Linked DNA regions of Hydrogenophaga sp. SL48. The protein of the gene in region 4 interacts with the protein of the main gene of each other region in a pairwise test. Links are inferred from orthologs where the notes say so. Each region holds a gene or a part of one and is shown on either strand. Other genes may lie near its edges.

The links.
Region 1: the proteins of secA (region 4) and secB interact in binary tests that used the Escherichia coli proteins (3 or more experiments, as listed by UniProt). The link is inferred for Hydrogenophaga sp. SL48 from one-to-one orthologs.
Region 2: the proteins of secA (region 4) and ybgC interact in binary tests that used the Escherichia coli proteins (3 or more experiments, as listed by UniProt). The link is inferred for Hydrogenophaga sp. SL48 from one-to-one orthologs.
Region 3: the proteins of secA (region 4) and secG interact in binary tests that used the Escherichia coli proteins (3 or more experiments, as listed by UniProt). The link is inferred for Hydrogenophaga sp. SL48 from one-to-one orthologs.

The regions. Positions count from the first base shown.
Region 1 is NZ_CP063400.1:3,580,385-3,587,977, forward strand. The notes cover bases 2,943-5,776. They hold secB (protein-export chaperone SecB), read right to left. Parts: upstream 4,671-5,776; coding sequence 4,215-4,670; downstream 2,943-4,214. Other genes in these bases: panC (pantoate--beta-alanine ligase), read left to right, coding at 2,943-3,031; IM738_RS16930 (NAD(P)H-dependent glycerol-3-phosphate dehydrogenase), read right to left, coding at 3,171-4,193; grxC (glutaredoxin 3), read right to left, coding at 4,770-5,027; IM738_RS16945 (rhodanese-like domain-containing protein), read right to left, coding at 5,160-5,573; gpmA (2,3-diphosphoglycerate-dependent phosphoglycerate mutase), read left to right, coding at 5,679-5,776. Outside these bases: quinolinate synthase NadA, read right to left, coding at 1-110; nadC (carboxylating nicotinate-nucleotide diphosphorylase), read right to left, coding at 229-1,086; panB (3-methyl-2-oxobutanoate hydroxymethyltransferase), read left to right, coding at 1,168-2,055; more of panC, read left to right, coding at 2,165-2,942; more of gpmA, read left to right, coding at 5,777-6,422; IM738_RS16955 (S41 family peptidase), read left to right, coding at 6,545-7,593. UniProt on the Escherichia coli protein: One of the proteins required for the normal export of some preproteins out of the cell cytoplasm. It is a molecular chaperone that binds to a subset of precursor proteins, maintaining them in a translocation-competent state.
Region 2 is NZ_CP063400.1:1,178,112-1,185,813, reverse strand. Bases 2,267-5,209 are described here. They hold ybgC (tol-pal system-associated acyl-CoA thioesterase), read left to right. Parts: upstream 2,267-3,501; coding sequence 3,502-3,918; downstream 3,919-5,209. Other genes in these bases: tolA (cell envelope integrity protein TolA), read left to right, coding at 5,106-5,209; IM738_RS05680 (biopolymer transporter ExbD), read left to right, coding at 4,659-5,102; tolQ (protein TolQ), read left to right, coding at 3,950-4,654; IM738_RS05695 (pyridoxal phosphate-dependent aminotransferase), read left to right, coding at 2,267-3,397. Outside these bases: bifunctional diaminohydroxyphosphoribosylaminopyrimidine deaminase/5-amino-6-(5-phosphoribosylamino)uracil reductase RibD, read left to right, coding at 1-382; IM738_RS05710 (riboflavin synthase), read left to right, coding at 482-1,123; ribH (6,7-dimethyl-8-ribityllumazine synthase), read left to right, coding at 1,188-1,652; transcription antitermination factor NusB, read left to right, coding at 1,655-2,161; more of IM738_RS05695, read left to right, coding at 2,177-2,266; more of tolA, read left to right, coding at 5,210-6,035; IM738_RS05670 (ATP-binding protein), read right to left, coding at 6,046-7,702.
Region 3 is NZ_CP063400.1:2,850,180-2,857,838, forward strand. The notes cover bases 2,671-5,570. They hold secG (preprotein translocase subunit SecG), read right to left. Parts: upstream 4,373-5,570; coding sequence 3,968-4,372; downstream 2,671-3,967. Other genes in these bases: IM738_RS13480 (NADH-quinone oxidoreductase subunit C), read right to left, coding at 2,671-2,736; IM738_RS13485 (NuoB/complex I 20 kDa subunit family protein), read right to left, coding at 2,773-3,252; IM738_RS13490 (NADH-quinone oxidoreductase subunit A), read right to left, coding at 3,305-3,664; tpiA (triose-phosphate isomerase), read right to left, coding at 4,410-5,156; IM738_RS13510 (NAD(P)H-quinone oxidoreductase), read right to left, coding at 5,175-5,570. Outside these bases: NADH-quinone oxidoreductase subunit NuoF, read right to left, coding at 1-343; NADH-quinone oxidoreductase subunit NuoE, read right to left, coding at 340-864; IM738_RS13475 (NADH-quinone oxidoreductase subunit D), read right to left, coding at 861-2,114; more of IM738_RS13480, read right to left, coding at 2,116-2,670; more of IM738_RS13510, read right to left, coding at 5,571-6,164; pnp (polyribonucleotide nucleotidyltransferase), read right to left, coding at 6,184-7,659. UniProt on the Escherichia coli protein: Subunit of the protein translocation channel SecYEG. Overexpression of some hybrid proteins has been thought to jam the protein secretion apparatus resulting in cell death; while this may be true it also results in FtsH-mediated degradation of SecY.
Region 4 is NZ_CP063400.1:343,128-349,163, reverse strand. Bases 2,781-6,036 are described here. They hold secA (preprotein translocase subunit SecA), read right to left. Parts: upstream 5,726-6,036; coding sequence 2,981-5,725; downstream 2,781-2,980. Other genes in these bases: IM738_RS01610 (M23 family metallopeptidase), read right to left, coding at 5,881-6,036; argJ (bifunctional glutamate N-acetyltransferase/amino-acid acetyltransferase ArgJ), read right to left, coding at 2,781-2,874. Outside these bases: cell division protein ZapD, read left to right, coding at 1-56; IM738_RS01635 (DNA gyrase inhibitor YacG), read left to right, coding at 65-262; IM738_RS01630 (NUDIX domain-containing protein), read right to left, coding at 231-731; IM738_RS01625 (ATP-binding protein), read right to left, coding at 715-1,593; more of argJ, read right to left, coding at 1,627-2,780. UniProt on the Escherichia coli protein: Required for protein export, interacts with the SecYEG preprotein conducting channel.

The DNA.
Region 1 (7,593 bases), 3.2 Mb from region 4 along the record:
AGCTCGGCGCGCTGCTTCGGGCCGGGTTCCACCGGCACCCGCGCCCAGGCGTGTTTCGTCGGGCAGGCCGGCTGCTCGTATTCGACGTCGATGATGGCTTCGTTGCTCATGATGAAAACTCCAAAAACTCAGAGCGAAATGCCCGAACCCAGAACGCTTTGATCCCAGCTTTTCCGGGCCGCATCGCACTGCCTCTCGAGGAGGTCTGGCGAAGCACGGCGGGGGTGTTCAATTCATCCGCATGGAAAAATCGATGGCCTTGACGTCCTTGGTCAAGGCCCCAATGGAGATGCGGTCCACCCCGGTCTCTGCCAGGGCCCGCACCGTCTGCAGGTTCACACCCCCGGAGATCTCCAGAATCGCCCGGCCCGCGTTGCGGCGCACGGCTTCCTGCAGCATGGGGATGTCCATGTTGTCCAGCAGCACCATCTGCGCCCCGCAATCCAGCGCTTCATCCAGCTGCGCCAGGGTCTCGACCTCGATCTCGACGAAATGCGCCTGAGGGGCGGTGTCCTGCACCCGCTTCAACACAGCGCCCACACCACCGGCAGCGGCGATGTGGTTTTCCTTGATCAGCACCGCGTCGTAAAGGCCGATGCGGTGGTTCACGCCTCCACCGGTTTTCACCGCGTACTTCTGCGCGAGCCGCAGGCCGGGAAGGGTCTTGCGTGTGTCCACGATGGCCGCGCGCGTGCCCTGGACGGCATCGACGAACACCGCCGTCTTCGTGGCCACCGCCGAGAGCAGCTGCAGGAAGTTGAGCGCGGTGCGCTCGGCGGTCAACAGCGCCTGTGCTTTGCCTTCGATCTCCAGCACCACCTGATCGGTCGCACAGCGTTGGCCCTCACCCACGTGCCAGGTCAGCCGCGCCGAGGGGTCACACGCCAGCACAGCGGCCTCGACCCAGGGTTCGCCACAGATCACGGCCGGTTCGCGCGCGAGGATGCGTGCACGGGCAGTTCGCGAGCGGTCCACGAGAGCCGCCGTGAGGTCACCGGTGCCCACATCTTCGGCCAAGGCTCGGGCCACGTCGCTGCGGGCGAGTTCGACCAGGTCGGCGGCGGTGAAATCTGACAGGTGTTTCATGGGCAGAAGCATAACGGGAAGGGGCACACGGGATGGACTATAGTCCGCCCCATTCCGACCACCTGCCGAGGGGACATCACCATGAGCCAGCCCACCGCCCAGCCCGCCACCGGTACGCCCTACGGCACCCTGCCCTCGGCGTCGCCCTTGCCGCAACGCAAGCCGGTGAGCCTGCCGCGATTGCAGGAAATGCGCGACCGCGGCGAGAAGATCACCATGCTGACCGCCTACGACGCGACCTTCGCCGCCGTGGCCGATGCGGCCGGCGTGGAATGCATCCTGGTGGGCGACTCGCTGGGCATGGTCTGCCAGGGGCTTTCCAGCACCGTGGGGGTGAGCCTGGAGACCATGAGGTACCACACCGAAAGCGTGGTGCGCGGCATGCTGCGCGTGCAGGCCACGGCCTGGGTGATTGGCGATCTGCCCTTTGGCAGCTACCACGAGAGCAAGGAACAGGCGCTGCGCAGCGCCTCGGTGCTGATGCAGGCCGGCGCCCACATGGTCAAACTCGAAGGCGGCGGCTGGACGGCCGACACCGTGCGTTTCCTGGTCGAGCGCGGCATCCCGGTGTGCGCCCACCTGGGCCTCACCCCCCAGACCGTTCACGCGCTGGGTGGCTACCGGGTGCAGGGTCGCGGCGACGCCGCCGCCCTGGTCTTGAGACGCCATGCCGCCGAACTGCAGGACGCGGGCGCCACCATGATGGTGCTCGAGATGGTGCCCGCCACCGTGTCCACGGAGATCACCAACGAACTCAAGACCTGCCACACCATCGGCATCGGGGCGGGCAAAGGCACGGCCGGCCAGGTGCTGGTGATGCACGACATGCTGGGCATCAACCTCGGCAAGAACCCGAAGTTCGTGCGCAATTTCATGGACGGTGCCAGCAGCGTGCGCGAGGCGATGGCCGCCTACGTCGCGGCGGTGAAAGACGGCAGCTTCCCCGACGACACGCTGCACGCCTGGTAGCTGGATCACCTCCGCAGCGCCTTCGGCGCTACCCTCTCAAGGGGGCGGCGCTGGCGGCCCGGCAAAGCCGGTTCCGCGGCGCCCCTCGACAAGACTTCCCATCGCTCCTATGCAACTCGTCCACACCATCCAAGACCTCCGCTCCGCGCTGCGGCCGTTCAACTCGCCGGCTTTTGTGCCGACCATGGGCAACCTGCACGAGGGGCATCTGGACCTGGTGCACACGGCACAGCCGCTGGGTGATGTGACGGTGTCCAGCATCTTCGTCAACCGCCTGCAGTTTGCGCCCCACGAAGATTTCGACACCTACCCGCGCACGCTGCAGGCAGACTGCGACCGCCTGGAAAAAGCGGGCTGCGACATCGTGTTTGCGCCGGCCGAGAAGGAGCTCTACCCCGAACCGCAGGGCTACAAGATCCAGCCACCGGCCGATCTGGCCGACATCCTGGAAGGGCATTTCCGCCCGGGCTTTTTCATCGGTGTGTGCACCGTGGTGATGAAGCTGTTCCAGTGCGTGTTTTCCGAAGCCAAGGGGCCACGCCATGCGCTGTTTGGCAAGAAGGACTACCAGCAGCAGATGGTGATCCGGCGCATGGTGCAGCAGTTCGGCATGCCGGTCGAGATCATCGCGGGCGAGACGCAGCGCGCCGCCGATGGCCTGGCGTTGAGTTCGCGCAACGGCTACCTGAGCGAGGCCGAACGCGCCGAGGCGGTGCAACTGTCGCTGGCATTGCGCGCGCTGGCCCGCGACGCCCTGGCCGCAGCGGGCGCCATGCCCGAACAGCTGGAGGGGCTGGAGGCCCGCGCCATGCGCGCGCTGGCGCTGCGAGGCTGGCAGCCCGATTACCTGACGGTGCGGCGTCGAGCCGATCTGCAGTTGCCGAAGACGGCCGACGCGCTGGCCCCTCAATCGCTGGTGGTGCTGGGCGCAGCCCGGTTGGGACGCACGCGCCTGATCGACAACTTCGAGGTGTAGATAGGCCCTCCCCCGCGCCGGGCTTCGCCCGTCACGCCCTCAAGGGGGCGATGCGATTGGCCCGGCGAAGCCGGTTCCACCGCATCCTGGGGTGAAAACACCCCACGCCGGACGCGCAATTGGCTCGACAGCCGCCCGGCTACAGCGCCTCTTCTTTCGGATCGCGCCCCATCAAGGCGGCCACGGCTTGTTCGGGTTTCAGTTGTCCATCGAGCAGCGCCACCACCCCTTCGCTGATCGGCATGTCCACGCCCAGTAGGTGGGCTCGGTGCACCACCGTGCGTGCGCTGTACACGCCTTCGGCCACATGGCCCAGCGAGTCCACCGCCTCGCTCAGTGTCATGCCCTGGGCCAGCAGCTGACCCACCTTGCGGTTGCGGGACAGGTCGCCGGTGGCGGTGAGCACGAGGTCGCCCAGCCCGGAGAGCCCCATGAACGTGTCGGCACGGGCGCCCAGGGCGAGTCCGAGCCGCGTCATTTCGGCCAGGCCGCGCGTGATGAGCGCGGCACGCGCGTTGAGGCCGAGTTGCAGGCCGTCACACAGACCGGTGGCGATGGCGAGCACATTTTTCACCGCGCCCCCCACCTCGACACCCACGCTGTCTTCATTGGCGTAAACCCGCAGCAAAGGGCCGTGGAACGCCGACACCAGCGCATCGCGCACGCCGGCGTGTTCGCTGGCCGCCACCAGCGCGGTGGGTTGGCCACGCGCCACTTCCTGCGCGAAGCTGGGCCCACTGAGCACGCCCGCCCGAAGGCTTGGCGCGACTTGCGCGCGAATTTCATGGCCCAACAGCCCGGGCGCATCGCTCCCGGCCGCCGCGGCCTCAAACCCCTTGCACAGCCAGGCCACTGGCGCTTGCACGTTCGCGAGCCGCTCCAACATGGCCCGCAACGCCGCCATGGGCGTGGCGATCACCACCAGGTCGGAAGTCTTGAGCAGGCCCGACGGCCAGTGCCCGTCGTCACCGGCCAGCGTGAGGCCAGAGGGCAAGGCAACACCGGGCAAATAGCGGCGGTTCTCTCCGTCTGCGCGCATGGCGGCCACCTGTGCCGCATCGCGCGCCCACAGACTGACCCGGTGCGGTTGACCTGGATGACTGGCCGCGCTGATGGCCAGGGCGGTGCCCCAGGCACCCGCGCCGAGCACCACGATGTTCATCGACGGGGACGCCAAACAGACTTACTGCGTGACGATGCGCGGAGCGTCTTCGGCCGCCTGGGCCTGCTGCTGCTCGTACATGGCCTGGAAATTGATTTCGGCCAGGTGCACGGGCGGGAAACCCCCGCGCTGGATCAGGTCGGCCACGTTGCCGCGCAGGTAGGGGTAGACGATCTGCGGGCAGGCGATGCCCATGATCGGGCCCATCTGGTCCTGTGGCAGGTGGCGGATCTCGAAGATGCCGGCCTGCTTGGCTTCGACCAGGAACACGGTCTTGTCCTTGATCTTGGTCTGCACGGTGGCGGTCACGCAGATCTCGTACACACCGTCGGCCACGGGATTGGCTTCCACGCCCAGCTGGATGTCCACCGAGGGCTGCTCCTGCTCCAGCAGGATGGCCGGGGAGTTGGGCTGCTCCAGCGAGGCTTCCTTGAGGTAAACGCGCTGGATCTGGAAGATGGGATCTTGGTCGGCCATAAGAGCTTTCTGAAAAAGTGAAAAGGCAGAAACCCGCCAGGGGACGGGGTCCCGCAGCGGGCTTTGGCGGCGATTATCTCAGCAACGCCACCGGGGAAATCAGGCCTGCAGAAGGGGCACAAGTCCCCCGCTGCGGTCCAGGGCGTGCAGGTCGTCGCAGCCACCCACATGGGTCTCGCCCACGAAGATCTGCGGCACGCTGGTGCGACCGGTGAGCTGGGTCATCCGGGCGCGCAGCTCGGGCTTGCCATCGACCACGATTTCTTCATAGTCGGTCACACCACGCTGCTGCAGCAAGGCCTTGGCACGGCTGCAATAAGGGCAGTAGTCACTGGAATAAATTTTGACGCGGGCCAATTGGCGACTCCTCATTCAGACAAAACAGGACCGGAGCGTGAGACCGAAGCACAGCACACGCCGAAGATCCGGCTCCGCCGGTCCAAAGGCGTGGCCCCCCTGGGGGGAAGCCGCGCAGCGGCGCAGGGGGGATCACTTCTCCACCGGCAGGTTGGCGGAGCGCCAGGCGCCCATGCCACCATTCAGCGAGCGGGCATTCTCGTAGCCCAGCTTCTTGGCGATCGCCACGGCGCGCTTGGAACGCATGCCCGAGGCACAGACCAGCACCACCGGCGTGGCCTTGTTTTTCACGGCGCCGGTCAGTTTGGCCTCCAGCTCGCCCAACGGCAGGTGTTTCGCCCCCACCACGTGGCCCGCCGCAAACTCGTCGGCCCCGCCAATGTCCACCACCACCGCCTTCTCACGGTTCATCAGCTGCACCACCTCGGCCGGCGTGACACCGGCAGCGCCGCCACCACCACCCGAGGCCAGCGCAGGCCACATCAGCATGGCGCCAGAGCTCAACGCCACCAGCAGCAGCATCCAATTGTCGATAAAGAAACTCACAGGCAACCTTTCCAGTTAAGCCTGGGATTTTAGAATGTGTGGCTGGCGCGCGCTGGCATCCCGCCAGCGCGCGCTGTTTTTCGTCCCCAACGCCCCGTCCACCCCATGTACAAACTCGTCCTGATTCGCCACGGCGAATCCACCTGGAATCTCGAAAACCGCTTCACCGGCTGGACCGATGTGGATCTCACGCCCACCGGCGTCTCGCAGGCCATGTCGGCCGGCAAGCTGCTCAAGGCCGAGGGTTACGACTTCGACGTGGCCTACACCAGCGTGCTCAAGCGCGCCATCCACACGCTCTGGTACGCCATGGACGAGATGGACCGCAGCTGGTTGCCGGTGGTCAAGGACTGGCGCCTCAACGAGCGTCACTACGGCGGACTGCAGGGGCTGAACAAGACCGACATGGCCAAACAGTACGGCGACGAACAGGTGCTGATCTGGCGCCGCAGCTACGACACGCCGCCACCGGCCCTGGAGGCCACCGATCCCCGCAGCGAGCGCAGCGACCGTCGCTACGCTGGCCTGCCAGCCGATGCCGTGCCGCTGACCGAGTGCCTGAAGGACACCGTGGCCCGCGTCATGCCGTTCTGGAACGAGGTGCTCGCCCCCACCATCACCAGCGGCCAGCGGGTGGTGATCGCCGCCCATGGCAACAGCATCCGCGCCATGGTGAAGTACCTGGACGGCATCTCCGACGCCGACATCGTGAACCTGAACATCCCCAACGGCATCCCGCTGGTCTACGAACTCGACGCCGATCTCAAGCCCATCAAGAGCTACTACCTGGGCGACGCCGAAGCCGCCGCGAGGGCCGCCGCAGCGGTCGCCGCTCAAGGCAAACACTGAGTGTGCCGATAGCAAGGAACCGAATCGAGGGGCCTTGCTCCAAGGTGTATATTGATTTGCCAGCCCGGTGACGTCACCGCCCAGCTGGCGTCCTTTTTTGGGGTATTTCGATGGGCAAACAAGTGGGTCACAAGCTGAAGATCGCGGGCTGGATCGCCGTGGGCGCGGTGGCCGGGGCGCTGACCACGGTGCAGATGCAGGCCGTGGCCCGCGGTTCGCTGGCCCCCTTGCCACTGGAAGAACTGCAGCAGCTCGCCGCCGTGTTCGGCATGGTCAAGAGCGACTATGTGGAGCCAGTGGACGAGAAAAAGCTCATCTCCGAGGCCATTTCGGGCATGGTCGCCAGCCTTGACCCGCATTCCCAGTACTTCGACAAGAAGTCGTTCAAGGAATTCCGTGAAGGCACCAGCGGCCGCTTCGTCGGCGTGGGCATTGAAATCACCATGGAAGACGGCCTGGTCAAGGTGGTCTCGCCCATCGAAGACTCGCCCGCCTTCCGGGCCGGCCTGAAGTCGGGCGACCTGATCACCAAGATCGACGACACCGCCGTCAAGGGCCTGAGCATCAACGACGCGGTGAAGCTCATGCGCGGCGAGCCGCGCACCAAGGTGCTGCTGAGCATCTTCCGCAAGGACGAAAACCGCACCTTCCCCGTCACGATCACCCGTGAAGAGATCAAGACCCAGAGCGTGAAGACCAAGATGGTCGAGCCCGGTTACGCCTGGGTTCGCGTGTCGCAGTTCCAGGACCGCACCATCGAGGATTTCGCCAAGAAGGTCGAAGACCTGTACAAGGCCGACCCGAAGATCAAGGGCTTGGTGCTCGACCTGCGCAACGACCCGGGCGGCCTGCTGGACGCGGCCGTGGCGCTCTCGGCCGCTTTCCTGCCGGAAAACGTGACCGTGGTCTCGACCAACGGCCAGCTCGCCGACAGCAAGTTTGTCTACACCGCCGCGCCCCAGCACTACCTGCGCCGCGGTGGCAGCGACCCGATCAAGCGCCTGACCGAAGCCACCAAGGGCGCATTGAAGAGCGTGCCCATGGTCGTGCTGGTCAACGAAGGCTCCGCCTCGGCCAGCGAGATCGTGGCCGGTGCCCTGCAAGACCACAAGCGCGGCACCATCCTGGGCAGCCAGACCTTCGGCAAGGGCTCGGTGCAGACCGTGCGCCC
Region 2 (7,702 bases), 840 kb from region 4 along the record:
CTACTGCGCCGAGCCCGAGCCGGGCAGACAGCGGGCGCTGGAGGCCTTGGGCGCCACCGTGATCGCCCTGCCCAACCCCCAGGGCAAGGTGGATCTGAAAGCCATGCTCCACGACCTGGCCCACCGCGAGGTGAACGAACTCCATCTGGAGGCCGGTCACAAGCTCAATGGGTCGTGGGTGCGCGAAGGGCTGGTGGACGAGTTGTTGCTCTACCTGGCCCCCACCCTGCTGGGCATCGGCGGCATGGGCATCGCGGGCTTCGGGCCCCTGCAGGCGCTGAACGAGGGCCTCGCGCTGGCCTTTCACTCGGTGGACCCGGTGGGGGACGACCTCCGCATCGTGGCACGGGTGCGCGGTCGGGACGGTTTTCTGCGCGCCTGAACCCTTTCGCGGGCCCTCTGGCCGCGCTTCCCCGCGCGCTTTTCACCTTTCGTTGGGCGGCCCAGAGGAAGCCGGCCCAAACCCTGCGAAAATACGCCGATGTTTACCGGCATCATCACCGGCGTGGGGCGCATCGCCGACCTCCACGCCCAGGGCAGTTCTTTGGACCACGGCAAGCGTCTCTCGATCGAGGCGCCGCCGGGCTACCTGGACGACGTGTCCCTTGGCGACAGCATCGCGCTCAACGGCGCATGCATGACTGTCACCTCCCTGAACCCCGCCGAACGGCGGTTCTCCATCGACATCTCGGCGGAATCGCTCGCGCGCACGGCCGGCCTGTCCGAGCAAGGCCGCCAGGTGAACCTGGAAAAAGCCCTGCGCGCCAACGACCGTCTCGGGGGCCACATCGTGTCGGGCCATGTGGACGGTGTCGGTCAGGTCACCCGGTTTGCCCAGGTGGGCGAAAGCTGGGAACTGCGCGTGATGGCACCCGCCTCGCTGGGCAAGTACCTCGCCTACAAGGGCTCGATCACCGTCAACGGGGTGAGCCTGACCGTCAACAGCTTCGTTGACAGCGCCGCCGGCTGCGAGTTCAGCATCAACCTGATTCCCCACACGGTGCAAAACACCTCGCTCGGGCAGTTGACGGCAGGCAGCGCCGTGAACCTCGAGATCGACACCGTGGCGCGCTACGTGGAACGCATGCTGGGTGCCACGGCCACCCCGGCCAGCGTGGCTTGAACCCGGCACCGGCCACGCCAACACTCACCCCCATTCACCCCACCGACCACCGAGAGAACCACCCATGTTTGGCGCAGACAAAGGCACCTCCAACCTGCTCGACGGCAAGAAGCTGTCCATTGGCATCGTGCAGGCCCGCTTCAACGAAGGCATCACCAACGCGCTCTTTGAGGCCTGCCATGCCGAGCTGCTGGCCCTGGGCGTGCTGGAAAAGCACATCACCCACGTCACCGTGCCCGGCGCGCTGGAAGTGCCGATCGCGCTCAAGGCGCTGGCCGAGCGCGACGACTTTGACGCGCTGATCGCGCTGGGCTGCATCATCCGCGGCGAGACCTACCATTTCGAACTCGTGGCCAACGAGTCCGGGGCCGGCGTCACCCGCGTCTCGCTGGACACCAACACGCCCATCGCCAACGCCATCCTGACCACCGAGAACCTGGAACAGGCCGTGGCCCGCCAGGTGGACAAGGGCCGCGACGCTGCCCGTGTGGCCATCGAGATGGCCCACCTGCTCGACGCCATCGCATGAACATGACCGAACCCACCGCCCTGACCCCCAAGCCGCGCAAGGCCGCCGACAAATCGGCCCGCACGCGCGCACGCGAATTCGCCCTGCAGGCCCTCTACCAGCACATGGTGGGCCGCAACGACGCGGGGGACATCGACGCGTTCACCCGCGACCTCGCAGGCTTCCACAAGGCCGACAGCGTGCATTACGACGCGCTGCTGCACGGCTGCGTGGAACAGGCGGGTGCACTGGATGCGCTGATCACGCCGCTGCTGGACCGGCCGCTGGTCGAACTCTCCCCGATCGAACGCGCGGTGCTGTGGATCGGCGCCTACGAGTTTCAGCACTGCCTCGATGTGCCGTGGCGCGTGGTGATCAACGAGTGCGTCGAACTGGCCAAGTCCTTCGGCGGCACCGACGGTCACAAGTACGTCAATGGCGTGCTGCACAAGATCGCGTCGCAGCTGCGTCCCGACGAGGTGGCCGCGTCGCCCGCGCCGGCGCGCAAGCCGGCCTCGCGACCTGCCTGAGGCGGGTCCAGACCGATGCGGATTTCACAACGCGCCCAACGCGTCGAACCCTTCTATGTGATGGAGCTGGCCAAGGCCGCCGCCGAGATGGCCCGCGAGGCGCGGCCCGGGCAACGGCCCATGATCTACCTGAACATCGGCGAGCCCGACTTCACCGCGCCCCCCCTGGTGCAGGCCGCCGCCGAGCGCGCCATCCACGACGGGCGCAGCCAGTACACCCCCGCCACCGGCCTGCCCGCCCTGCGTGAAGCGATCAGCGGCTGGTACGCCAGCCGCTTCGGGCTGGACATTCACCCCGGCCGCATCGTGGTCACGGCCGGCGCCTCGGCAGCGCTGCAGCTGGCCTGCCTGGCGCTGATCGAAGCGGGCGACGAGGTGCTGATGCCCGACCCTTGCTACCCCTGCAACCGCCAGTTCGTGCAGGCCGCCGAGGGCACGCCGGTGCTGATCCCTTCGGGGCCGGAAGACCGCTTCCAGCTGAGCGCCGAGCACGTGGCAGCGGCCTGGCGGCCGGCCACGCGCGGTGTGCTGCTCGCCTCGCCGTCCAACCCCACCGGCACCTCCATCGCCCGCGACGAGCTCGAACGCATCGCGCGCTTCGTGCGCGACCAAGGCGGGGTCACGCTGGTCGATGAAATCTACCTCGGTCTGTCCTACGAAGAAGCCTATGGCCACAGCGCGCTCGGCCTGCCCGACGGGCTGGGCGATCAGGTCATCAGCATCAACAGCTTCTCCAAGTACTTCAACATGACCGGCTGGCGCCTGGGGTGGCTGGTGCTGCCACCCGCGCTGGTGCCTGCCGTGGAGCGCCTCGCGCAAAACCTGTTCATCTGCGCCAGCACCATCGCACAGCACGCGGCGCTGGCCTGCTTCGCGCCCGAGAGCCTGGCGGAATACGAACGGCGACGCGCCGAGTTCAAAGCGCGCCGGGACCATTTCATCCCCGCGCTCAACCGGCTCGGCCTCACGGTGCCGGTGATGCCCGACGGCGCGTTTTACGCCTGGGCCGACGTGCGCGGCCTGTGCGAACGCTGGAGCATCCCGCCGCAGGGCAGCCGGCCCGACGAAGGCGGCAGCTGGGCGCTGGCCTTCGAGCTGATGCGCCGCTGCCAGCTGGCCACCACACCCGGCCGCGACTTCGGCCTCGCCGACCCCGGCCGCTATTTGCGCTTTTCCACCGCCAACGCCCTGCCCCAGCTGCAGGAGGCCGTGGCCCGTCTGGAGGCTGCGCTGTGAGCGAGCCATTGCTCGCAGCTCCGGCCCAGCCGCCGGGCCGCCCCAAGGCAGGGCCAGCCCCCTCGGGGGGCAGCGACCCCAGCGCAGCGGGGAGCGTGGGGGCGATCTTCAGCTGGCCGGTGCGCATCTACTGGGAAGACACCGATGCCGGCGGCATCGTGTTCTACGCCAACTACCTCAAGTTCTTCGAGCGCGCCCGCACCGAGTGGCTGCGCCACCTGGGCGTGGAGCAGCACGCACTGCGCGAGCAGGTCGGCGGCATGTTCGTCGTGACCAGCACCCAGCTGCGCTACCACCGCCCTGCCCGGCTCGACGATTTGCTTCTGGTTACCGCGCGCGTGACCGAATCGGGCAAAGCCTCGCTCACAATCGAACAAAGCGCCGTCCTGCAACAGGACGGCGCGGCCCCCACGGTGCTCTGCGAAGGCAGCATCCGCATCGGCTGGGTGGACGCCGCCACCCTACGACCCCAGCGCATTCCCGCCAGCGTCATCCAAGCGCTGTCCGCCGGGAACCATTGACCCCTGAACCAGTCCCAACCGCAACGCCAACATGCCCCAAGAACTTTCCATTGTCCAGTTGCTGCTCAACGCCAGTTGGGTGGTTCAAGCCGTGGTCGTCCTGCTCGGCCTGGTGTCCATCATCAGCTGGGCCGCCATCATCCGCAAAGTGTTCGCCCTCAAACGCGTGAACTCGCACAACGAGGACTTCGAGCGCGAGTTCTGGTCGGGCGCCAACCTCAACGACCTCTACGCGGCCGCCGCCCAGAGCGCGCGCCACGGCGGCCCGATGGAACGCATCTTCGCCAGCGGCATGCGCGAATACCAGAAGCTGCGCGAGCGCCGCATCACCGACAACGGTTCGCTGCTCGACGGCGCCCGCCGCGCCATGCGCGCGAGTTTCCAGCGCGAACTGGACGCCCTGGAAACCAACCTCTCCTTCCTCGGCACGGTCGGCTCGGTGGCGCCGTATGTGGGTCTGTTCGGCACGGTCTGGGGCATCATGCACGCCTTCACCGGCCTGGCCGCGCTGGCCCAGGTGACGCTGGCCACCGTCGCACCCGGCATCGCCGAGGCGCTGGTGGCCACCGCCATCGGCCTCTTCGCCGCCATCCCGGCGGTGGTCGCCTACAACCGTTTTGCCACCGACATCGACCGCGTGGCCAACCGCATGGAGACCTTCATGGAAGAGTTCTCCAACATCCTGCAGCGCAACCTGGGCCAGCAGGCGCCCCACGCCACCGCATCGGGACACTGACACCATGGCCGCCACCTCACGCGGGCGCGTGCGCCGCACCAAGAACGAGATCAACATGGTCCCGTTCATCGACGTCATGCTGGTGCTGCTGATCATCTTCATGGTGACCGCACCGCTGATTTCACCGAGCCAGATCAGCCTGCCCAGCGTGGGCCAGGCCGACGTCCAGCCCAAGAGCTTCGTGCAGGTGGTGATCGACAAGGACGAGTCGATCCAGGTGCGGCTGGGTTCGTCGAGCAAAAGCAGCCCCAGCATCAAGATGGCGCAACTCGCCAGCGAGGTGAGCCGCCTGCAAGGCTCGGCCGCTGGCGACGCCGAGCCCGCCAAGGTGCCGGTGGTGATCAGCGCCGACAAGGGCATCAAGTACGAGACCGTGGTCAAGACCATGGACACGCTCAAGCGCGCGGGCGTCGAGCGCGTGGGTCTGGCCGTGCAGTCCAGCCGCTGAACCATGCAGGTCACCACCGACGCCCTCGACCTCAAACCGCCGCGCTCCGGCCGCTGGACCGTGCCCGTGGGGTTGGCGCTGGTCGCGCACGCCTTGCTGATGGCCGCGCTCACCTGGGGCGTGCACTGGAAGAAGGACGAAGAGCCGGTCAGCTTCGAGGCCGAGCTCTGGTCGGCCGTGCCGCGCGAGGCCGCGCCGCGCGCCGTGCAACCCCCGCCGCCGCCGCCGCCGCCGCCCGAGCCAGAGGCCAAACCCGAGCCGAAACCAGCGCCCAGGCCCGAACCCAAGCCCGCGCCGCCCCCTCCCGAACCGGTGGTGAAGCAGGCCGACATCGCGACCGCGCAGAAGAAAAAGCAGGAAGAGAAGAAGCGCGAGCTCGAAGAGAAAAGGGCCGAAGAGCTGAAGAAGAAGGCCGAAGAAAAGAGGCAGGAGGCGCTGGAGCGCAAGCAGGAAGAGAAGAAGCTCGCCGACGCGAAAAAGAAGGAAGACGCCAAGAAGCAGGCCGAAAAGAAGCTGCAGGAGCAAAAACTCCAGGCAGAGCGGGAGCGCAAAGCGGAAGCCGCCGCCAAGGCCGATCGCGAAGACCAGATGCGCCGCATCATGGGTCAGGCCGGCGCCAGCGGCGGCCCCGAGGCGCGCGGCTCTGCCCAGCAGTCCAGCGGACCGTCGTCAGGTTACGGCTCCAAGGTCGCTGCCCGCATCCGCCCCAACATCCGCTACACCGAAGACTTCCCGCGTTCACTCAGGACGGAGATCGAAGTGCGGGCACTGTCCGACGGCACCATCACCAGCCGACGCGTGGTCGACAGCAGCGGCAACGCCGCCTGGGACGATGCGGCCCTCAAGGCCATCGACCGCACCGGATCGCTGCCTCGCGACGTGGATGGCCGGGTCCCCTCACCCATCATCGTGGTGGTCCGGCCCACGGACTGAGGCCCGCGGTTCAGGCCGGTCTCGTCACCACGTCCGATTTCTGCACCACCCCCTGCAACACCCTATCCAGTTCGGCCGCGTCCACCGGCTTGTGCAGCACCGCGGTGAACAGCGTCTTGAGATGCTCTGGGCTCACTTCATCGACATGACCGCTCATCAGCACCACCGGGGGCGGTGAGGGCGTGGCATGGATGCGCAGGGCCAGCCCCACGCCGTCGAGCCTGGGCATGGACTGGTCGGTGAGCACCACGTCCCACCGTTTGCCGGTCTGCGAGAACTGCGCCCACGCCTCTTCACCGTCGCGCGAGCGGGTCACGTGCCAGCCCTTGCGCTCCAGCAGCGCGCTCCAGGCGTGGCGCACCGACTGGTCGTCGTCCACAAACAGCAGCTGTCGCCCCTTCGCGGGCTCACCGGGCGAGGTCACGGGTGCGATCGCCTCGTCGCGCCGGCTGGCGGGCAGGTACAGGTAGAAGCAGGTCCCGTCGGCGCCGCTGACCAGACCGATGGCGCCCTGATGGCGCGCCATGATGCCCTGCGCCACCGAAAGGCCCAGGCCGGTGCCGCGTCCCTTGGGCTTGGTGGTGAAAAACGGTTCGAACACACGGTCCAGGTGCTCGGCCGCAATGCCCGGCCCGTGATCGCGCACGCTGAGCACGATGTAGCGCCCCGGCTCCAGCGCAGAGACGCCCGGCGGCGGGGGCAGATCCGGGTCGGTCGGAAGCACCAGCGCGTTCAGCGCGAGCTCGATGCGCCCGTTTCCCTTCATGGCGTCCGCCGCGTTGATCAGCAGGTTCACCAGCACCTGCTGCAGTTGCGTCGGGTCGGCATCGACCTCGTCGTCGTCCAGCGCACAGTCCACCGTCAGTTCACAATCGCGCGTCAGCCCCGACGCCACCATCTGGCGGGTGTCCTCGATCAGGCTGGACCAACGCAGCCGCCGCAGCTTGGGCGCCGACTGCCGGCCAAACGCCAGCAGCTGGCGCATCAGGCCGTCGGCGTAACGCGCGGCCTTGAGCGCCTGCTGCAACGCCTCCTGGCTGGGGTGGTCCGGGCCCACGTCTTCGGCCGCGAGCCGCACCCAGCCCGTGATCGCGGCCAGCGAGTTGTTGAAATCGTGCGCAATGCCGCCGGTCAACCGGCCCAGTGCCTCGGTCTTCTGGCTCTGCATCAGCTGGATCTGCAGCGCCTCCTGGCGCTCATGGGCGTCTTGCTGGTGTTGTGCGTCGCTGCGCACACGCGCCAGCAGCTCGTTCACCCCCTCGCCCAGGCGACTGAGTTCGTCCTGACCTTCCACCGCGACCTGACCGGCGGCCGTCGGCCCTCGCTCGGTGATCCCCTGCACCTCGCCCAGAAGGCGCTGCAAACGCCGCAGGATCAAGTGGTCCAGCAGCACCACCAGCAACACGCTGGCCAGCAAGCCACCCGCCACGGCCAGGACCATGCCATTCCACGCCAGGGCGCTGCCCACCCGCTCCAGGTCGCGGTCCAGGCGCAGCACGAGCTCGACGACCGCACGGCCTTCCGCGTCCTGCACCACGGCATGCAGCTCGTCGCGGCTGTCCTCGGCAGGCACCAGGTGGGCGTCCGTGGTTCCGTGGTGATTGGGCGCATCAAAAGACAGGGTCACAGGCACCATCAGCACCTCACTGAAGCGTTGGCGCTCGACA
Region 3 (7,659 bases), 2.5 Mb from region 4 along the record:
TGCAGACCAGGTACTTTTGCCCCGGGAACTGGCGCGGCATGAAACTCCACTTCAGTCCGGTCGGAAAACCGGCGCCGCCACGACCGCGCAACGCGGATTCCTTGACCGTGGCGATGACCTGATCTTGCGTCAGGCCAGTCACGCCGGTCTCCGGGTTCGGAGCAGAACCGTCTTGCCCCAGGATCTTGCGCAAGGCCTGGTAACCGCCGCGGGCCTCGTAATCCTTGAGCGACCAGTTGCTGCCGTTCAGCCCGGCATAGATCTGCGGGTTGATGTGGCGGTCGTGAAAACAGGTCTGCACGCCAGTGGCGTTGAACTGTGCAATCACCTGATCGGCGTTCATGCTTTGCCCTCCGCGGCGCGCAGGCCGTCGATCAGCTGATCCAGCTTCTCATTGCTCATGAAGCTGCACATGTGGCGGTCGTTCACCAGCATCACTGGGGAATCGGCACAGGCACCCAGGCACTCGCTCTGCTGCAAGGTGAACAGGCCATCGGCGGTGGTTTCGCCCATGTGCACGCCGAGCTTCTGCTCCAGATGGTGCAGCGCCCTTTCGCCGTCACGCAACTGGCACGGCAGGTTGGTACAGACGTTGAGCTTGAACTTGCCCACCGGCCGCTGGTTGTACATGTTGTAGAAGGTCGTGACCTCGTGCACGGCCATGACCGGCATGCCCAGGTAGGCGGCAATCGCCTTCTCGGCTTGCAGGCTCACATGGCCCTGCTCCTGCTGCACGATGGACAGACAGGCCATGACGGCGGACTGTGCCTGCTCGGCCGGGTACTTAGCCACCTCGCGTGCGAAGCGTTGGATGGTGGCGTCGGAGAGCGTGGCCGCACTCACGGGTTTGCTGCCAGAGATCATCGGTCAATCTCTCCAAAAACGATGTCCATGGTGCCGATGATCGCCACCGCATCCGCCAGCATGTGGCCGCGGGCCATCTCGTCCAGGGTGGACAAATGGGTGAAGCCAGGGGCACGGATTTTCAGGCGATAAGGTTTGTTGGCACCGTCACTCACGAGGTAGATGCCGAATTCACCCTTGGGGTGCTCGACGGCCGCATACGCCTCGCCCTCAGGCACATGAAAACCCTCCGTGAAGAGCTTGAAGTGATGGATCAAGCCTTCCATGTTGGACTTCATGGATTCCCGTGAAGGCGGCGCCACCTTGTGGTTGTCGGTGATCACCGGGCCGGGGTTCACACGCAGCCAGTCCACACACTGCTTGATGATGCGGTTGGACTGCTTCATCTCCTCCATGCGGACGAGGTAGCGGTCATAGGTGTCGCCGGTCTTGCCCACCGGGATGTCGAAGTCCATGCGGTCGTACACCTCGTACGGTTGCTTCTTGCGCAAATCCCAGGCGATACCTGAGCCTCGCAACATGGGACCGGTCATGCCAAGGTTCAGTGCACGCTCAGGGGGTACCACACCAATGCCGACCGTGCGCTGCTTCCAGATGCGGTTATCGGTCAGCAGCGTGTGGTACTCGGCCAGGTAGGTCGGAAACCGCTGGGTGAAGTCGTCAATGAAGTCGAGCAGCGATCCCTGGCGGTTGGTGTTCATCTCCGCCATGGCTTTGGCGTTGCGGATCTTGCTGTGCTTGTACTGCGGCATCGTGTCCGGCAGGTCGCGGTACACACCGCCCGGCCGGAAGTAGGCCGCGTGCATGCGCGCACCCGACACCGCTTCGTACATGTCGAAAAGGTCTTCGCGTTCGCGGAACGCGTAGATCAGGATGGTGGAGCTCCCACAGTCGTTGCCATGGGAACCCAGCCACATCAGGTGATTGAGCAGCCGGGTGATCTCGCTGAACATCACACGGATGTACTGCGCTCGGAGCGGCACCTCGATGCCCAGCAACTTCTCGATCGCCAGACAGTACGCGTGCTCGTTGCACATCATCGACACGTAGTCCAGCCGGTCCATGTAAGGCAGCGACTGGATGAAGGTCTTGTGCTCGGCCAGCTTCTCGGTGGCGCGGTGGAGCAGACCAATGTGCGGGTCGGCTCGTTGCACGACCTCACCATCGAGCTCCAACACCAGGCGCAGCACGCCATGCGCAGCCGGGTGCTGCGGACCGAAGTTCAGGGTGTAGTTCTTGATCTCAGCCATATCAGTGCAGACCGCCGTAGTTGTCTTCGCGGATCACACGCGGGGTGATCTCCCGGGGCTCGATGGTGACCGGCTCGTAGACCACGCGTTGACGCTCGGCGTCGTAGCGCATCTCCACATGACCCGAGATCGGAAAGTCCTTGCGGAAGGGGTGACCGATGAAACCGTAGTCGGTCAGGATGCGACGAAGATCGCTGTGACCCTCGAACACGATGCCAAAAAGGTCGAACGCCTCTCGCTCAGGCCAATTGGCAGACGCCCAAAGACCCGACAACGATGCCACCACCGGGAAGTCGTCGTCCGGGCAAAACACACGAACGCGCACGCGATGATTCAGACTCACCGACAGCAGATGCACCACGACCGAAAACCGGGGCCCTTCCCAAACACCATCACCATAGGTGGAGTAGTCCATGCCACAAACATCGATCAGCTGCTCGAAGCGTGTTTCAGGCGCATCACGCAAGGTCTGCATGACGTCAAGATAGTGGTTCGCCGAGACCACCAGCGTGACCTCGCCACGTTCGACATCGATCGACTGAGCGCGCGCCCCCAGCAAGGCAGTCAGCACGCCCGCAATGGCCGCAGGCGGTGTGGTGTAAGAGATAGCGGTGTCGCTCATGGACCGTCTTTCTGAACCTGTGGGCTGCAGCGGCACTCAGGCCCGCGCGATGGTGTTGGTGCGGCGAATCTTCTGCTGCAACTGGATGATCCCGTACAGCAAGGCCTCGGCGGTCGGCGGGCAACCGGGCACGTACACATCCACCGGCACGATGCGGTCGCAACCGCGCACCACCGAGTAGCTGTAGTGGTAATAGCCACCGCCATTGGCGCAGGAGCCCATGGACAACACCCAGCGCGGCTCAGCCATCTGGTCATAGACCTTGCGCAGGGCAGGTGCCATCTTGTTGCACAGGGTGCCCGCCACGATCATCAGATCGGACTGGCGCGGACTGGCGCGAAAAACCTCCGCACCAAAACGACCCAGGTCGTATCGCGCCGTGGCCGCGTGCATCATCTCCACTGCGCAGCAGGCCAGACCAAAGGTCATCGGCCAGAGCGATCCGGTCTTGGCCCAGTTCACCACAGAGTCGTAACTCGTGGTGACAAAACCTTCCTTGAATACGCCTTCGATCATCTTCCGCTCCGGTGCGCTGCTTGCAGCTTGCGTGTCGTACAGGTGTTGATGCTCATTCCCAATCCAGCGCGCCTTTTTTCCACGCGTAGACGAAACCCACAAGCAAATCAATGAGGAACACCACCCCCGCCCAGAACCCGACGGAGCCGATGTCGGTCAGCGCCACCGCCCACGGGATGAGGAAAGCGATTTCGAGGTCAAAGAGAATAAAGAGGATGGCCACCAGGTAATAGCGCACATCGAACTTCATGCGAGCGTCTTCGAAAGCCTCGAAGCCGCACTCATATGGGGAATTTTTTTCGGCGTCCGGGCGGTTGGGCCCCAGGATGTAGCCCAACGCCTGCGGAATGACACCAACGGCCACACCCACCAAAATGAACAAGAGCACGGGCAGGTATTGTTCGAGACTCATTTGGGTCGGTTCCGCTGCGCATGGCCACGATCGCCATGATTACCACTGATTGGTGCCGACGGCGAGACTCGAACTCGCACAGCTTTCGCCACTACCCCCTCAAGATAGCGTGTCTACCAATTTCACCACGTCGGCTGGATCTGCATTGTCAGGTCCGCGAGGAACAGTGCGGGCTTTGCTGACAACCCATAGAGTTTACCCTGAAACCACCCCGGTTTTCGGGCGAGCCCATGGATTTTCAGAGTGACGCGGACCCGCTGCAAACCTTGCACGGTCCTGCGTCATCCAAGGCTTTCAGCGTCCTTACTTGCCGGGAATCTGTGCCGCGCCCGTGGCAGGCACAGCAGGTACTTCAGCGGGAGCAGCACTGGCCGCTGCCGGCGCCGAATCCGTGCCCGGAATCTGCGAAGCAGGCGCAGGAGGTGCGACGTTTTCGAGCACGCTGCCTGAGCGTGCCGCAGCAGGAGCCAGGTTCCCGAAATAAGCCAATCCCAACGTCCCTGCCAGGAACAAGCCGGCCAGCACCGCCGTGGTGCGCGAGAGGAAGTTGGCACCACCCGATGCACCAAACAAGCTGGCCGAGCCAGCGCCACCACCGAAGGCCGCACCCGCGTCGGCACCCTTGCCGTGCTGCATGAGGATCAGACCGATCATGCCGATCGCGGCGAGGATCTGCACGGCTTGAAGAATGGTCAACAGGATGTTCATTTGTTTCTCCGGATATCGAATGGGGTCCGCGTCAGCCTCAGGCTGCGGCGGCCACGATCTGCAAAAAGTCGGCCGACTTGAGCGATGCACCGCCGATGAGGCCACCGTCAATGTCGGGCTGTGCCAGCAAGCTGGCGGCGTTGGCCGCATTCATGCTGCCGCCGTAGAGGATGTGCACACGCTTGGCGTTGGTCGAGGCCGCGGCCAGCTGGGCGCGCAGCACGGCGTGCACAGCCTGCGCCATCTCGGGTGTGGCCGTCTTGCCCGTGCCGATGGCCCAGACAGGTTCGTAAGCCACCACGATCTCGGTGATGCAATGCCCCACCGCGTGAATGACGGCGGCGAGCTGGCGCTTCACGACCGATTCTGTTTCACCGGCTTCGCGCTGCGTGAGCGTTTCACCGACACAAACGATGGGCGTCACGCCGGCAGCCAGCGCGCGCTGGGCCTTCGCTGCAACGACGTCATCGGTTTCACCTTGGTACTGGCGACGCTCCGAGTGGCCGACGATGGCGTAACGGCAGCCAAAGTCTTTCAACATGGCCACACTCACTTCGCCGGTGTAGGCACCCTGCTCGTGGGCCGACACGTCTTGCGAGCCCCAGGCAATCGGGCTGCCTTGCAGCAGGGCCTGCATTTGCGCCAGGTAAGGCGCGGGCGCGCACAGTGCCATGTCGGCTGCAGGCGCAGCGCCCTGCAAACCATCGAGCATGGCCTTGATCAGCGCTTCATTGGCGGCCAGCGAGCCGTTCATCTTCCAGTTGCCTGCGATCAGTTTTCTCATCTTGTTTTCCAGACTTGCTCAGGACCAGCGCAGAACGATCTTGCCAACGTGTTGGTTGGTTTCCATCAGCGCATGTGCCTGCGCTGCCGCCGATGCATCAAACACGCTGTGGATGACGGGCTTGATCTGCCCCTGCTCCAGCAGCGGCCACACCTTGTCACGCAAGGCAGCGGCAATGGCCGCCTTGAACGCCACTGGACGTGGACGCAGTGTCGACCCAGTGATGACCAGACGACACCGCAGCACGAGGCCTGCATTGAACTCGGCCTTCACGCCGCCCTGCACCGCGATGATGACGAGCCGGCCGTCTTCCGCCAAGCACTCGACCTCACGCGCCACGTAGCTGCCCGCGACCATGTCCAGAACGACGTCAACGCCGTTCCCGTCCGTGAGCTCGCGCGACACGACCGAGAAATCCTGCGTCTTGTAATTGATGGCGTGGTCCGCACCCAGCGACAGGCAAGCGGCGCATTTTTCGTCGCTGCCGGCGGTGGCGATCACGCGCGCACCCAAGGCTTTCGCCAGCTGGATCGCGGTCACGCCGATGCCACTGGTGCCGCCCTGGATCAGCAGCGTTTCACCGGGCTGCAGACGCGCCCGATCGAACACGTTGCTCCAGACGGTGAAGAAGGTCTCGGGCAGTGAAGCGGCCTGCACGTCATCGAAACCCGCCGGCACAGGGAGGCACTGGCCCACCGGCGCCACGCAGTACTCGGCGTATCCCCCACCAGCCACCAGCGCACACACACGGTCGCCGACATTGAATCCCGCGGCAGCCATGGCGGCCGCGTCACCCGACTCGATCACGCCCGCGACTTCCAGACCGGGCAGGTCGGAAGCGCCGGGCGGTGGCGGGTAGGCACCGCTGCGTTGCAGCACATCGGGTCGGTTCACGCCCGACGCTCGCACGCGGATCAGCAACTCGCCCGCACCCGCGACCGGCACCGGACGTTCGGTCAGGCGCAGGACTTCGGGTGCGCCAAAAGCGCTGATCTCAACGGCTTGCATCGTGCCTGAACCCGTCGGCTTATTGCTGCTGTTGCTGAGCGGCTTGCTCGGCGGGCGCGGCGTTGCGGTCGATCAAGGCCTTCATGGACAACTTGACTCGGCCCTTTTCGTCCGTCTCCAGCACCTTGACTTTGACGATCTGGCCTTCGCTCAGGTAGTCGGTCACACGCTCGACGCGCTCGTGGGCGATCTGGCTGATGTGCAGCAGGCCGTCCTTGCCGGGCAACAGGTTGATCAGGGCGCCGAAGTCCAGGATCTTGGTGACCGGGCCTTCGTAGACCTTGCCGATTTCGACTTCGGCGGTGATCTGCTCGATGCGGCGCTTGGCTTCGTCGGCCTTGGCGGCTTCGGTCGCGGCGATGGTGATGGTGCCGTCTTCGTCGATGTTGATCTGGCAACCGGTTTCTTCGGTCAGCGCGCGGATCACGGCGCCGCCCTTGCCAATCACGTCACGGATTTTTTCCGGATTGATCTTCATCGTGAAGAGCTTGGGCGCGAAATCCGACACTTCGGTCTTGGCCTCGCCCATGGCTTCCTGCATCTTGCCCAGGATGTGCATGCGGGCTTCCTTGGCTTGGGCCAATGCGACCTGCATGATCTCTTTGGTGATGCCCTGGATCTTGATGTCCATCTGCAGCGCGGTCACACCATTGGTGGTGCCGGCCACCTTGAAGTCCATGTCGCCCAGGTGATCTTCGTCACCCAGGATGTCGGTCAGCACGGCGAAGCGGTTGCCGTCCTTGATCAGGCCCATGGCGATGCCGGCCACGTGGGCTTTCATGGGCACGCCTGCGTCCATCAACGCCAGGCAGCCGCCGCAGACGGAAGCCATCGACGAGGAGCCGTTGGACTCGGTGATTTCCGAGACCACGCGCATGGTGTAGGGGAAGTCTTCCTTGCTCGGCAGCGCGGCGATCAGCGCACGCTTGGCCAGACGCCCGTGGCCGATTTCGCGGCGCTTCGGGCTGCCCACGCGACCGGTTTCGCCGGTGGCGAAGGGAGGCATGTTGTAGTGCAGCATGAAGCGGTCTTCGTAGTCGCCCGACAGGGCGTCGATGCGCTGCGCGTCACGGTCCGTGCCCAGGGTCGCCACCACCAGCGCCTGCGTCTCACCGCGGGTGAACAGGGCCGAGCCGTGGGTGCGGGGCAGCACGCTGTTGCGGATTTCGATGCCGCGCACGGTACGCGTGTCGCGACCGTCGATGCGGGGCTCGCCAGCCAGGATCTGGCCACGCACGATCTTGGCCTCGATCTCGAACAGCAGACCTTCGATGGCCACGCTGTCAAAGGCCATGCCTTCGGCCTTCAGGGCCGACATCACGTCGGCGTAAGCCGTGCGGCAGGCCTGGGTACGTGCCTGTTTGTTGCGGATCTGGTAAGCGGCTTCCAGTTTGGCCTTCGCCAGATCGTCGATCTTGGCGATCAGCGCTTCGTCCTTTGCGGGCGCGGTCCAGTTCCACTCGGGCTTGCCGGCGTCGCGCACCAGGTCGTTGAT
Region 4 (6,036 bases):
AGCGGCTGCACCCGGCACCGGATGACGCAGCGTTCGAGCTGACGCTCTGCATTTGAACCCGAGGATGAACGCGCCGGACGTTCCCCCGAAACGTGTCCGCTGCCCCGCCTGCGGCGGTCAGAGCGTCTACGCGCCATCCAACCCCTATCGACCATTTTGCAGCGATCGCTGCAAAAACCTGGACCTCGGCGCATGGGCCAGCGAACGGTTTTCGCTGCCCGAGCACGAAATCAACAGCGATCCTGATTTCGAGAAGAGCTGATTTCGTCAGCCCCCATTTCATCGCTGAGCCACGCCAGCACAGGCACCGTGCCAGGCAACACCGGCTCACAACTCACAGGAAGCCGTTCCCAACCGTACCGCTGGCCTTCATGCATCTGCAACGCACCTTCCCAGGTGAAAACCTTGCAGAAGTGCAACCGCACCAGCGCGTGAGGGTAGTCCACCATGGAGGTCTTCCAAAGGTGGGGCTGTCCGATCGTGACGCCAATTTCCTCTTGCAACTCGCGCCGCAGCGCCTGCTCGATCGTTTCGCCAGCTTCCAGCTTGCCTCCAGGAAACTCCCAGTAACCCGCGTAGGCTTTGCCTTCAGGGCGCGATGTGAGCAGAAAACGTCCATCAGGGGCAATGAGCACGCCCACCGCCACCTCGGTCACGGGGCGTTGGCCGCCCTCCGGCTCTGCGCCGCCGCCGTCCACCACCAGTGTTTCGCGCTCAGGTGCCCGTGCCATGGGAGCCAGCGTAATCACGTGCAAACTGGTAGGCCACACGACCGCTGCGCGAACCACGCTCCAGCGCCCACACAAGGGCCTGAGGACGCGCCGCATCGATGTCGGCGGCAGGGACGCCGAATGACGACAGCCATTGCCGCACGATGGCGAGGTACTCGTCCTGGCTGAACGGATAGAAGCTGACCCACAGGCCGAACCGTTCGGACAACGAGATTTTTTCTTCTACCACCTCGCCCGGGTGCACTTCACCGTCGGGTGTGTGCGTGTAGCTGAGGTTTTCCTTCATGTACTCGGGCAGCAGATGACGGCGGTTGCTGGTCGCATAGATCAGCACGTTGTCCCCGGCGGCGGACACCGAACCATCCAGCACGGATTTCAGCGCCTTGTAGCCCGCCTCGCCGTCCTCAAAACTGAGGTCATCGCAAAACACGATGAAGCGCTCGGGCCGATCGGCCACCACATCGACAATATCGGGCAAATCAACCAGATCGCCCTTGTCTACCTCGATCAGTCGCAACCCTTGAGACGCGTACTCGTGCAAGCAAGCCTTGACCAGCGACGATTTTCCGGTACCCCGTGCACCGGTAAGCAAGACGTTGTTGGCGGGCAGGCCCTTCACAAACTGCAGCGTGTTGCGCTGGATCTTGTCTTTCTGCCCGTCAATCTCCTGGAGGTCGGCCAAGTTGATCTCCGCCACGTGCCGGACCGGCTCCAGAGCGCCATGCCCGCTGCTGCGTTTGCGATAGCGAAAGGCGATTGATGCAGACCAGTCAGGCGCACCCAGCGGCTGGGGCAGCACCGACTCGATGCGTTCAATCAGGTGTTCGGCCCGCTGAATGAGCCGTTCGACATGTTCGTTCATCTGCAGCATCCTCGAAGGCCAGCCAGCCTGGGCTCAGGACCGGTAGTCGGCGTTGATGGTCACGTAGTCGTGGCTGAAGTCGCAGGTCCAGACCGTCTCGGTGATGTCGCCCCGTCCAAGCCCGATGCGCACCAGGATCTCCGCCGCCTTCATCACGCGCTGGCCATCTTCTTCGCGATAGTCGGGGTGGCGCCCCCCTTTTCGGACCACATGCACATCGCCCAAGTGCAACTCGATCTTCGTCGCGTCCAGATCGGCGATGCCCGCATAACCCACGGCCGCCAGGATACGGCCGAGGTTCGGATCACTGGCAAAAAACGCAGTCTTCACCAGCGGGGAGTGGGCCACGGCATAGGCGGCCTTGAGGCATTCCTCGCTGTTCTGCCCACCTTCGACGCGCACCGTGATGAACTTGGTGGCGCCTTCGCCATCTCGCACGATGGCGTGGGCAAGGAACTGGGCCACTTCCGTGAGCGCCAGTAGCAGCGCCTGTCCATCCGCGCTGTCCAGGTCTGTCACCGGGTCGTTGCCCGCTTTGCCCGTAGCAACAACGACAAAAGAATCGTTGGTGGACGTGTCCCCGTCCACGGTCACGCGGTTGAAGGACACATCGGCCAGGCGCTTGGCCAGCGTGTTCATGATCGAGGGAGAAACGGCCGCGTCGGTCGCCACGTAGCCCAGCATGGTCGCCATGTTGGGCCGGATCATGCCTGCGCCCTTGGCCATTCCACTCATGGACACGGTCTTGCCACCCAAGCTCACACGGCGGCTGATGGCTTTGGGCAAGGTGTCTGTGGTCATGATGCCCTCGGCTGCCTTGAGCCATTGAGCACCCGAAGCACCCTCGGCGCTGGCCGCGTCGGCCAACGCTGCTGGCAAGCCCGCGATCAGGCGGTCCACCGGCAGCGGCTCCATGATGACTCCGGTGGAGAACGGCAGCACCTGTTCGTGCTTCACCCCCAATGCCAACGCGAGCGCGTGGGCGGTCTGGCGTGCGTGACCAAGGCCCGGCTCACCCGTGCCCGCATTGGCGTTCCCGGTGTTGATCACCATGGCGCGGATGCTCTGCCCCGCGGTCAGGTGTTCGCGGCACACCTGCACCGGTGCGGCCGCATAGCGGTTCTGGGTGAACACGGCTCCCACCACACTGCCTTCGTCCAGCAAAAACACCGTGAGATCTTTGCGGTTGGCCTTGCGGATGCCCGCCTCGGCCACGCCAATGCGCACACCAGCGACCGGCAGCAGGTTGGAGGCGAGTGGAGCGGTGAAATTCACAGCCATGGCAACGGGTTCCTGTCAGAAAAAACCGCGTCGGGCGCGGTGAGTGGGTTTCAGAACGCCAGGGAACGGCTTCGCCAGGCCACCGGCGAGGTCCCCCGAATGGCCATCAGGTCAACGCGCCGTGGCAATGCTTGTATTTTTTGCCACTGCCACAGGGGCAGGGATCGTTGCGCCCCACGCGCGGCATGTCCGCCACCACGGTGCTCGGATCGGTGATGCTTTCCACATCTCCCGTTTCGGTGGGCGCGGTGTAGGTCACATTGGCGATCTGTTCGGCCCGGGCTTCCATCTGCTCAGCCACGGCGGAGATCTGTTCGGCCGACTGGACCCGCACGTTCACCAACACCCGCGTGACATCGTTCTTCACGCTGTCCAGCAACTGCCCGAACAGCTGGAAAGCCTCGCGTTTGTATTCCTGCTTGGGCTGCTTCTGAGCGTAGCCGCGCAGGTGAATGCCCTGGCGCAGGTAGTCCAGCGCCGACAGGTGGTCACGCCACTGGCTGTCAATGGTCTGCAGCAGCACCATGCGCTCGAACTGGGTGAAGTTCTCGTCACCCACCTGCGCCACCTTGTCATCGAACACCTGCTTCGATGCCGCCAGCACGCGCGCCACCACTTCATCGACGTCCATGGACTCCGCATCCGACACCCATGAAGTCACTGGAACGTCCACCGCCCACTCCTCACGCAGCACCCGCTCCAGCCCCGGCAGGTCCCACTGCTCTTCCACGCTGCCCTCAGGCACGAACTGGTGAACCAGATCGGTGAAACAGCCTTCACGCAGCGAGTCGATCTGTGCACGCAAACTTTGCGCGTCGAGAATGTCGTTGCGTTGCTGATAGATGACCTTGCGCTGGTCATTCGACACGTCGTCGTATTCCAGCAGCTGTTTGCGGATGTCAAAGTTGCGCGCTTCCACCTTGCGCTGGGCGCTTTCGATGCTGCGCGTGACAATGCCGGCCTCGATGGCCTCGCCCTCGGGCATCTTCAAGCGGTCCATGATGGCCCGCACCTTGTCGCCAGCGAAGATGCGCATCAGCGAATCGTCCAGGCTCAGGTAAAAGCGCGACGACCCCGGGTCACCCTGGCGACCCGAACGGCCGCGCAGCTGGTTGTCGATGCGACGGCTTTCGTGGCGTTCCGTGGCAATGATGCGAAGGCCACCGAGCGACTTCACCTTGTCGTGGTCCTGCTGCCACTGCTGGCGAAGGGCGTCGATGCGCGACGCCTTGGTCGCTTCATCCAGCGACTCGTCGGATTCGATGGCCGCGCTCATTTTTTCCAGGTTGCCGCCCAGCACGATGTCGGTGCCGCGCCCGGCCATGTTGGTGGCGATCGTGATCGCTCCCGGGCGACCCGCCTGCACGATGATGTCCGCTTCACGAGCGTGCTGTTTGGCGTTCAGCACTTCGTGAGGCAGCTTCTCGGCCACCAGCAGCTCGGCAATGATTTCTGAGTTCTCAATCGACGAGGTGCCCACCAGCACCGGTTGACCGCGCTCGTGACACTCGCGGATGTCCTGGATCGCAGCGAAGTACTTTTCTTTGGTCGTCTTGTACACGCGGTCGAGCTGATCGACGCGCTTGCTGACCCGGTTGGGCGGAATCACCACCGTCTCCAGGCCGTAGATTTCCTGAAACTCGTAGGCTTCGGTGTCCGCCGTGCCGGTCATGCCGGAGAGCTTGCTGTAAAGGCGGAAGTAGTTCTGGAACGTGATCGACGCCATCGTCTGGTTTTCAGGCTGGATGGCGACACCTTCCTTGGCCTCAACCGCCTGATGCAAACCATCACTCCAGCGACGACCCGACATGAGGCGCCCAGTGAACTCGTCAACGATGACGATCTCGCCACCCTGGTTCACATAGTGCTGATCACGGTGATAGAGGTGGTGTGCCTTGAGCGACGTCACCAGGTGGTGCATCAGTGCGATGTTGGCTGGGTCGTACAACGAAGCGCCTTCGGGCAAAAGACCTGCCTGGCTGAGCAGGCGCTCGGCGTTTTCGTGGCCCTGCTCCGTCATGTGAATGGAATGCGCCTTCTCGTCGACCGTGAAGTCGCCGGGGGTGATCACACCTTCCCCGGTGCGCGGATCGGCCTCACCCACTTGGCGGGTCAGGTGCGGGATCAGCTGTTTGATGGCGTTGTAGACGGGGGTCTGGTCTTCAGCCTGGCCGCTGATGATCAGCGGCGTGCGGGCCTCATCGATCAGGATGGAGTCCACCTCGTCCACGATCGCGTAGTTGAGGCTGCGCTGCACGCGGTCTGAAGCCTCGTACACCATGTTGTCACGGAGGTAATCGAAACCGTACTCGTTGTTGGTGCCATAGGTGATGTCTGCGCCGTAAGCGGCTTGCTTGTCTTCACGTGGGGCTTGCGGCAGGTTGATGCCCACCGTGAGCCCCAGGAAGTTGTAGAGCCGTCCCATCCACTGCGCATCGCGACTGGCCAGGTAGTCGTTCACCGTCACGACGTGCACACCCTTGCCGGTCAACGCGTTGAGGTACACCGGCAGCGTTGCGGTCAAGGTCTTGCCCTCACCGGTCCGCATCTCCGCCACCTTGCCATGGTGCAGGGCCAGTCCACCCACCATCTGCACATCAAAGTGGCGCATTTTCATCACGCGCTTGCTGGCCTCACGCACGACGGCAAAGGCCTCTGGCAGGATCGACTCCAGCGATGCACCTTCGGCAACGCGTCGCTTGAAAGTCTCGGTCTGCGCCTTCAGCTCCTCATCGGTGAACTTTTCGAACTGGGGTTCCAGACCATTGATCTGCTCCACCGTTTTGCGGTAGGTCTTGAGCAACCGGTCGTTGCGGCTACCAAATATTTTGGTGAGGATGTTTGTGGCCATAGGTGCAGCCCGGCGCCAGACAACCGTCCGGCCAGGCAAAAAACTCGTTAATCTCCCGCCAGCCTGAGCGGTTAGGCGGCCACAGTGAAGGTGCCGACGAACGCTGCTGATTCAAGAGCAAAGTCGCGATTTTACCCGGCACCCCGGGCGCACCTTCAGGGCCTGCGCCGGACACCCGGAACCAGCTGCGCAGCCGCCAAGGTTTCACCTGCTGCCAGGAAGCGTGCGGGGTCTTGAGGCACACCGCTCACCCACACTTCAAAGTGCAAATGGGGTCCCGTTGATCGACCGGTCGACCCCACTTCAGCAAT